2 regions of the Bradyrhizobium sp. WYCCWR15520 genome follow, and region 1 is predicted to be linked to the other one. Evidence: riboswitches for the same ligand, from Rfam matches in the RefSeq annotation. Region 1 holds a riboswitch; the other holds the start of a gene.
The links. A riboswitch is a leader RNA that binds a small molecule or an ion and turns the genes downstream of it on or off. The one in region 1 is predicted to bind cobalamin.
Positions count from the first base shown of each region.

Region 2: it holds a riboswitch for cobalamin, as region 1 does, so the genes downstream of both, metE (5-methyltetrahydropteroyltriglutamate--homocysteine S-methyltransferase) here and AC0QUY_RS33375 (energy-coupling factor ABC transporter permease) in region 1, are expected to answer to the same signal.

Region 1 covers NZ_JBWBWM010000038.1:54,304-59,117, reverse strand. The annotation lists gene AC0QUY_RS33395 (bifunctional cobalt-precorrin-7 (C(5))-methyltransferase/cobalt-precorrin-6B (C(15))-methyltransferase) at 1-434, shown strand, start outside; gene AC0QUY_RS33390 (cobalamin biosynthesis protein) at 431-799, shown strand; gene cobM (precorrin-4 C(11)-methyltransferase) at 796-1,578, shown strand; gene AC0QUY_RS33380 (hypothetical protein) at 1,578-1,787, shown strand; cobalamin riboswitch at 2,012-2,229, shown strand; gene AC0QUY_RS33375 (energy-coupling factor ABC transporter permease) at 2,267-2,944, shown strand; gene cobF (precorrin-6A synthase (deacetylating)) at 2,996-3,745, shown strand.
Region 2 covers NZ_JBWBWM010000059.1:2,790-7,603, forward strand. The annotation lists gene metE (5-methyltetrahydropteroyltriglutamate--homocysteine S-methyltransferase) at 124-2,451, opposite strand; cobalamin riboswitch at 2,554-2,749, opposite strand.

The DNA.
Region 1 (4,814 bases):
ACATTGGCGCCGGTTCAGGTTCGATCTCGGTAGAATGGGCTCTCTGTGGTGGCACGGCGATCGCCATCGAAGCGCGGTCTAATCGCGTAGCGAATATCCGCGGCAACGCGGCAACCTTCGGTCTGACGCATCGGATCGCCATCGTCGAGGGAATAGCGCCTGATATCCTCTCACGCCTTGAGACACCGCAAGCCGTCTTCATCGGCGGAGGGCTCGACGCTAGGATGTTCGATGCGGTGTGGTCGCGCATTGAGCCGAGAGTAAGGGTGGTTGCGCATGCCGTCACGCTGGAGACCGAGGCGCTACTCTCGGACCTTCATCAACGCCACGGTGGCGAGTTGATGCGAATTGAGATTGCGCATGCGGGTCACCTCGGCCGCTATCGCTCCTGGGAGGCGATGCGGCCGGTCGTGCAATGGAGTGCAGTCAAGTGAAGGTCGCAGGTCTGGGGTTCAAGCGGGAGGTCACACTGGCTGCGCTGCGCGAAGCTCTCGCCGCCGCGGGCGGTCCTGAAGGTCTCGCGGCAGTTGCAACTGTCAGCGACAAGGCCGAAACCGCCGCGCTCAAATTGCTGGCGCGCGAACTCACCGTGCCGATCCGGCCTGTTTCGGCCGATGTCCTAGCCGGCATTGCCACGCCCACACAGTCAGAATCCATCAAGGCGAAGTTCGGTACGGGCTCCGTCGCCGAAGCCGCAGCGCTTGCGGTCGCCGGCCGTGGTGCGCGCCTCGTTTCGACGCGGGCTGTCTCGCAGGATCGGACGGCGACCGCAGCGATCGCGGTAGGAGACGCCGAATGACGGTGCACTTCATCGGTGCCGGACCGGGAGCAGCTGATCTGCTCACCTTGCGCGGTCGCGATCTGATTGCCGCCTGTGCGGTCTGCCTCTATGCCGGCTCTCTCGTACCCGAGGGCGTTCTTGCCCATTGCCCAAAGGATGCACGGATCGTGAACACCGCGCCGCTGTCGCTCGACGACATCATGTCGGAGATCGTCACCGCGCATCGTGAGGGCAAGGACGTCGCGCGGCTACATTCCGGGGATCTCTCGATCTGGTCGGCGATGGGCGAGCAATTGCGCCGCCTGCGCGCGCTTCAAATCTCCTATTCAATCACGCCGGGCGTGCCGGCCTTTTCCGCCGCCGCGGCCGCGATCGAGGCCGAGCTCACGCTACCGGATCTTGTGCAATCGGTCGTGCTGACGCGGATGCCGGGCAGGGCGAGCGCGATGCCGCAAGGCGAGAAACTCGCCACCTTTGCCGCGACCGGTGCGGTGCTCGCCATCCATCTCTCGATCCATCTGCTTTCCACGGTGATTGATGAGCTGACGCCGCACTACGGAGGAGACTGCCCGGTTGCAATAGTCTGGCGCGCAAGCTGGCCGGATCAGCGCATCGTCCGCGCCACGCTCGGTACCTTGGACTCTGCTGTAAGCACCGAGCTCGAGCGCACAGCCGTTATTCTGGTTGGCCGCACACTGGGTTCGGAAGATTTCGGAGAGAGCCGCCTGTATGCCGTCGACTATGACCGCCGCTATCGGCCGCTCGGGCCGACGCCTCGCTTTCCGGAAGGCTCGTGATGACGGCGAGCCTCGTCATCTCCGCGCCTGCATCCGGGGTCGGCAAGACGACGCTGACGCTGGCGCGCGCCTATCGCGATCGCGGGCTGAAGGTCCAGTGCTTCAAGAGCGAGCCCGATTATATCGATGCGCGGCAATTGCCGATCCGGAATCAACGACCCTATTTATATGGGGAAGCGACACATTCCCGGCGCTCGCGGCAAAACTGATCGAGCACGGTGGCTGCCGACACGCCGGCGCTATTTGCGAGTCTCTTGGCCACGCCGAGGAGCGGATTGTCCGCACCACGATTGCGAAGCTCGCAGAGCAGCTAGCGCAAACCGGCGCCGCAACGACGGCGCCGATCATTCTTTTCGGCACGCTGGCGGGAGAGACCCGATGATGACGCTGTCGCCCGATCTCGCGAGCCCCTTGACGTCTCCTCGTCGGAAGGAGCACACAGAGCAGGCATGGTGCTCGAAGCGGCGCAAAGCGCCAGAGCATAATTGGGAACGGGGAAGGGCGGACCTGAATGCGGCGCCCAAAGCCCGGCCGCCCCCGCGACTGTAAGCGGTGAGGGGCTCCGATCCGCCACTGGCCGTCAGGCCTGGGAAGGCCGGGGACCGGTTTCGAACCGCGAGCCAGGAGACCGGCCCTGCAGTTTTTAACGCTAACGCCGTCGGGTGTGACGGCAGAAGGGACTTAAGTCATGCATATCGAACCAGGTATCGTTACGGGCGCCAAGCTCGTGCTGAGTTGCGCAACCGGTGCCGTTGCCGCCGGCTGCGCCTTCAAGCCCGTGGTCGAAACCGTGCGCGCGCAGGGAATTGTTTCGCTGGCGGTGCGCACCGTCGCAACAACGGTCCTGGTCTTCTCGTTCTTCGAACTCCTGCCGCATTTCAGGGTCGGGGTCTCGGAGGTGCATTTCATTCTCGGCTCGACGCTGTTTCTCCTGTTCGGCGCAGCGCCAGCCGCGTTCGGGTTGGCGCTTGGTCTTCTGCTGCAGGGGCTGTTCTTCGTGCCGACCGACCTGCCGCAATATGGTATGAACGTGACGACGCTGCTGGTGCCCTTATTTGCGATCCAGGCGCTGGCCGGGCGGATCATTCCTCGCAACACCGCCTATGTTGACCTGCAATATCGGCAGGCACTTGCGCTTTCAACCGCCTATCAATCCGGCATCGTAGGGTGGGTCGCCTTCTGGGCGCTGTATGGTGCGGGCTTTGCGGCCGAGAACCTCGCCTCCATCGCGTCTTTCGCCGCTTCTTACGCGCTCGTCGTGGTCATTGAACCGCTGGCCGATCTGACCGTGTTGGCACTGGCGAAATCGCTGCGAGGTGTGACTGCCGATGGTCTTGTTACCTATCGGCTTCACAACGGCGCCTGAAGATGACGTGCGGGCGGTCGCAAGCCGCGGCCGCCCCCGTTTCATAACGTAATGCTGACACTCTCCCTGATAGGCATTGGCTGCGGCGATCCCGAGCAGCTCACGCTTGGGGCGATCCGCGCGATCAATGCAGCTGACTTGGTGCTGATTCCGCGCAAGGGCCCGGTGAAGTCCGATCTCGCCGACCTGCGCCGGCTGATTTGCGCGCAAGCCCTGACGAACAGCCGCACGCGCGTTGCTGAGTTCGACGTGCCCGTTCGCGATACTGCGCAGGAGAGCTACCGCAAGGGAGTGGAGGAATGGCACGACGCCGTCGCCGTGACCTGGTCCCGGGCAATTGCGGCGCATCTCGGTGATGACGGGCGCGTTGCCCTGCTGATCTGGGGCGATCCTTCGCTATACGACTCGAGCCTGCGGATCGCACAAAGGCTTGATCCGTTGCCGATAATCGAGGTCGTCCCGGGCATCACGTCGATCCAGGCGCTTTGCGCCGCACATTCACTGCCGCTGAACGACATTGGGGAGCCTTTTCTCGTCACCACCGGACGGCGGCTGCGCGAATGCGGTTGGCCATCCGGCGCCGACACGGTGGTCGTCATGCTCGATGGCGGCGCCGCGTTCCAGTGGCTCGATCCGAACGGACTACATATCTGGTGGGGCGCCTATCTCGGGATGCCCCCGCAAATCACCATGTCAGGTGCGCTCGCAGAAGTGGGGCCAATCATCGTCGCCGCCCGACAGGAAGCACGCGCCAAGCATGGCTGGATCATGGATAGCTACATCATCAAGCGCGTGTCGTAGCACTCGTGCGAAGGCTGCTGGCATTGCGGCGTCCCGCGGCAAGCGCCTTCGCACGGCTTCCAAATGCGCCCGATCGCTGAGATCGGCCGGAGCGCCCGAAGGGGAGATCGTTCCTTCGATAGTATTGACGACTACCGCATGCCGGACCAACCAAAGAAAGGCTTCCCATTTCCATCCCTATATCTCCGACGCTTATCAATGCGAGAAACATCTTTAACATTCGCCCGCGGAGGCTTTACCGCGAAGACTGATATCACGGCCGGAGAAGAATGCGTACTCAACACCTCACGGGCCGCCGACCTGCAACGAAGGCGCGTTGCCTCGCGTAAGGCGAGTTTCTCATGACCGTGCTCGTCCCTTCTCGTTAAAGCGACGGGGATGGCGCTTGCGCCGAAGGTAGCAACTCGTTGCGAGCGTGGCGGTCGTCTAACCAACCTGCGCAAGCCAATTTCCGAAAGAATTGCCGGGGCGTCGCCATAGCGGCGACCGAGAAAAAGAGGCCGCTTGTAATGAACAAGCGGCCCAAGTCTAGGGAGGAAACGCCCAAGGAGGGCTGCGATAGCGCATCGCGCTACCGTGGTGCGTATATGCGTTGGCGGAGCACAAAACGCAAGAGTTGACTTCCGGATCGGCATCAAAGCGCACCGCTCACGCCTCGGGGTGAAGCCGTTTGCAGTCACCTGCTATTAACTCAAAGCATCCGGCACTCGCGGAACAGCTCCGAAGCCTGCGTTATGGCGCGTGGCGAAACTGAGTCGCGCCGGCGGCTCAGAGTTCAACTACCAAAGGAGACGACAATTCCTGGACAAAAAGCGAGCGAAGAGCAGATCGTAAGCCGAAGGTTCGTACAAATTCGTGCGAGGCCCCTCAGGTGAGACTTGAATCGCACGTAGCGTCAGGTTGTACGCTTTCGAAGCAGTGTTTCCGACTCAGCGAATGCGGCCGCCGAGAGGGATCGGGCTTCTTTACTGTGGCGAGCGCGCGCTTAGAGATCTTACACTTGATCTCGGACCCCTGAAGTCAGAGGGTGATGCTATTCCCAAGACCATTCGCCAACTGCCACGGAGCT
Region 2 (4,814 bases), on a different contig from region 1:
TACATCGCTCCCACCAGCGATGAATCAGCAACAGGGCCCCTCTTTTCCAAAGCGGACGCATTTGATTTAGAAAACGCATCGGCGCCCCCTGTGAAAAAAGACGTCGGAGATCGGCAACTGGGATCAGGACGCCGCCCGCAATTCACGGGCAGCCGCGACCATATTGGTTAGCGCGGGACGCACCTCCTCCCATCGGCGCGTTTTCAAGCCGCAATCGGGATTGATCCAGAGCTGCGCATCGGAAAGCCGCTGCCGCGCCAGCGCAATGAGATTTTTCATCTCGGCTGCATCCGGGACGCGCGGCGAATGGATGTCGTAAACGCCCGGTCCGATCTCGTTTGGATATTTGTAGCTCTTGAAGGCATCAAGCAGCTGCATTTTTGACCGTGACGTCTCGATCGAGATGACATCGGCATCCATTGCCGCGATCGCATCGATGATGTCGTTGAACTCTGAATAACACATATGGGTGTGGATCTGGGTCTCGTCGGCCACCCCAGCCGAGCAGATGCGGAAGCTGTCTACTGCCCAGCCGAGGTAGGTCTTCCATTGTGACTTGCGCAGCGGCAATCCTTCTCGGAGCGCAGCCTCGTCAATCTGGATCATCATCGCGCCGGACCTCTCCAGATCGATCACCTCGTCACGTATCGCGAGCGCGATCTGATGGCATGCTTCGCTCCGTGGAATATCATCACGGACGAATGACCAGTTCAGGATCGTCACCGGCCCAGTCAGCATCGCCTTCAGTGGCTTCTTGGTCAGCGATTGCGCGAAGCGCCACCACTCCATCGCCATCGGCGTCGGCCGGGAGACGTCGCCAAACAGGATGGGCGGCCGGACATATCGCGAGCCGTAGGACTGAACCCAACCATGCTTGGTGAATGCGAAGCCGGACAGCCGCTCACCGAAATACTGCACCATGTCATTGCGCTCGAACTCTCCATGCACGAGAACGTCGAGACCAATGTCTTCCTGCCAGCGCACCGCACGCGCCGTCTCCTCCTTGAGAAACTGCTCGTATTGTGCGTCGCTCATCGTTCCCCGGGAATGGGCTGCGCGGGCGTTGCGAACCTCCAGCGTCTGCGGGAACGATCCGATCGTCGTCGTTGGAAATGTCGGCAATCGGAACCGCGCGCGCTGAACCTCGGCGCGCCGGGCGAAAGGACTGTGACGACGCCGCATGCTGCCATCGATTGCAGCCATTCGCTTGGCGACGTTCGCATTGTGAACGTTGGGTGACGTTTCGCGCGCGACGGCCGCGGCCTCCGAAGCCTCAAGTACATCCGCCGCTTCCTCCCATCCTTTAGCCAGCACGCGGCCCAGCGTTGCGAGTTCTCCGATCTTCTGGACGGAGAAAGCAAGCCAGCTTTTCACATCGAGATCGAGATCGGTCTCTAGTTCGAGATCGATCGGGACATGAAGCAGCGAGCATGAGGGTGCAATCTGCACGCGGTCCTTGCCGAGCCTTGCGATGGCAGGTTCGAGCCGGTCGAGCACCGCTGGAAGGTTCGAACGCCAGACATTGCGGCCATCGACGACTCCGAGGGAAATGACAAGATCCCTTCGAGCGTCGGCGACAATCACGTCCAACTGCTCCGGGGCGCGGACCAGGTCGATGTGAAGGCCCGCAACCGGCAACGTCAAAGCGGCTTCCAGGTTATCGCCGATCGTTCCAAAATAGGTAGCGAGCATGATCTTCACGTCGGGAACCTTTTTCGCCAGATAGGTGTAGGTCCGGCGCAGCGCGTCGCGTGTGGCAGCATCGAGGTCCAGGACCAAACATGGCTCGTCCAGTTGCACCCACTCGGCGCCCCTTAAGGTGAGTTCGCGGAGAACGTCTACATAGACCGGCAGCAGCCTATCGAGAAGCAACAGCGTATCGAATGCAGGATCGGCGCTCTTGCCGAGCTTGAGAAAGGTGACCGGACCAACAAGCACCGGGCGCGTCTGATAACCCAGGTTTTTCGCTTCTTCGTACTCCTCGATCGGCTTGCGAGAGGAAAGCGTGAAGGTCTGATCCTTGTGATATTCCGGCACTATGTAGTGATAATTGGTGTCGAACCATTTGGTCATCTCCTGCGCTGCCGCGCTGTGCTCGGCGTGACCGCAATTCGCGTCATGGTCATCGCGCTGCACGCCCCGTGCCATCGCAAAGTAGGTTTTGAGCGAAACAGGGCCTGCACTCCAACCGTAAATTTCCGGAATGGCACCGACCATCACGCTGGTATCGAGCACATGGTCATAAAGCGAGAAGTCGTTTGAAGGAATAACGGTTACGCCGAGCGATTTCTGCCGCGCCCAGTTGGCGGCGCGAAGCGCAGCCGCGGCCTCAAGAAGCTGCGTTTCGTCAGATTTTCCGGCCCAATAGCTCTCGAGCGCGAGTTTGAGTTCGCGGCGCGGACCGATGCGCGGCGTACCGAGGGTAGCGACAGGAATCGAGAGAAGAGACATAGCTTCAACCCCATGTTGGGAGCAAAGGCCATGGCGGACGCGTGCAGAAAAGCCGCGGAAAGCGGCAACTGCTTGGCGCACCACCGGGACACCCCGCCCGTGGACGAATATATTGTCGGGCCAGGTCTCCTAGCTCGCGGGTCGTCGCCGCTATCCGACCTTCCCAAAGCCGCGTGGCTTCAGTGGCTTCTATTGGACAGCGGCTCGCCGCTTACAGTTGCGGGGGCAGCGCCGGCATCGCACCGGCTTCCCTCTTAGCTCCGGATCCATCCGGAGAACCTCGACATCTCCGATTACCTGCAAGAGGACTGTTCCGTCAACCTCTCGATAATTCTTTGTGCGGTTCGGAGCGATTGTCTGGAGAACGGAGGCATCTAGCCTCGTCGTCGTGTGGCCCGATCGTGGCATAGAGTTGGGCGCACGTCTGGATTCGATCGACAATCATGTGGGTGCGGCGGTTGCGCGATCCCAGCTTACACATCTTCCTGCGCCTTATTCGCCACCCGCAGCGCCGACACGAGCCAGATCGCCATTGATTAGTTATTTCGAATTCTGCCGCCGCAAGAAACGGCGTCTTGCCGAAGGCGGTCACATTGGCGAGCAGCGGCACGCCCGGCATCCGCTCGGCAAAGGTTCGAATTTTCCGCGGTGGTGAGCGCCGCAGGAAAATCGGTAGGCGGCCGCCTCCAACTCTGCACGCGCCTACATGCTATATCGCGAGGCACACCCATATCTTGCCGAAACTTACTGTCGCATCGCCGTACCCATGCGCTGACGTAGCCATTGACCGAAGGTTGCCCACCTCCGCGCATCTCTATCGCCTGCATCGGCTCAGCGACCACCTTGGCCAAAAACAGCCCGTTCAGGCACGACTGCCGCATCACCTTCCTGGCCCGTGCTTGAAAGTTACGGGCACCCCCGATCTCGTGGCCTTCGAGCGGCATGTCATCCATTCTGTCGTCTGCGGACTCGAACCGTCCACCGTCGCACTCCGAAACGACCATTTTGGCCGCGCCATATCCGCGTGATGCTTCGCCATTTGCAGGCCATAGAGCAGACATCGGCAGCGCTTGCGGCTTGCCAGTCGGCTTCGGACCAGCTCGGTCCGGCGGACGCTGACGAGCCATCGATGCGCTACGTTGACATTCCCATAGGCCTGTAGCTTCTCACGATTCTGAACTCGCAGCGCACGTCACGTACAGGCTTGTAATAGATCACCGAGACCCGTGATGAGTGTCGCCGAAACGACATCCCGCCTGAACAAAGAAGGGAACGGTGACCTCCTTAGGTATCCGGGCTTATCGCGGTAGACCGACCGATACGTCGAGCTGAACGATGCGTCCAGCTGATCATCTTTGCACAAAAGATGCGAGACATGTACAAAAATTACCGCCAAACCGCGCAAGAACTCAAGTATTCGATCACTTCGCGCGACTAGAGACGAACAAAAAAGCGTCTCGTAACACTGATGCTCTCACAAGCTTGGAGTTCTCGGTGAGTGATCGATCTACTCATCTCGATGCTCCTTCAGCCGCCCCTTGGGGCGTTCCTCCCTGACTTGGCCGCGCGTAACATTCGCGCGGCCTTTTTTCTGCATCCGGCAAGAGATTGATTTGCAGGATCTCAATGGCTCTGACCGCAAAAACGCATGGTGCGAGCAGGTTCTCGCAGATACAGGTCATTAGCCTCGGCGAACAGTTGTTCGTAAATGCCGGCGTACGGTCACCCATCCTAATTTCGAGAAGAGGACGCCTCCGCAAGACGGGCGATTGACGTCCTCGTAATGTAATAAGCCGCCTCCGCGTCTTCAGGCGCGAGCGGCTCTGAAGAAAACGTGCGGTCGGGTCCCTTCAGGCGGACTCCAGAGCGTCGCTCATGGATGTCGACCACGAAATCGGCCACGTGCAATCAATGGTGAGTCGCCTGATCGGTCGGAACAGTTCCACGACCAATTAGTTTCGCCGCGCTTTGTCATCTGAGACCGTCGGTCTTATACGTCTATCATACCGTTCCGCTAGGTCCAGCAGCCTTTTTCTAATGAAAGGGTCTGCCTTGTCCGCTAGATCGCGAATGATCTGGGCCCGGTCCTTTAAAAACTGCTCATCCACGAAAACACCTATTCAGTGCAAGTCTACATATATCTTAGCACACTCCCGTTTGGTCGGCTTTCATTCCCTGCACCTCGGATCTACGCATGACATTAACACTCCGGGGGTGAGACCGAGATGGTCCTCCGGCGTTCCGCCAGAAGCAAAGCATGGGTTTGCCTGTCTGCGCAGCAGCCGCATCAAGGGATAATTCCCTAGGCCATGCTGACAGACGCTGTCTTGCCGAATCCCAGGCCGACATTGCCAACACTATCT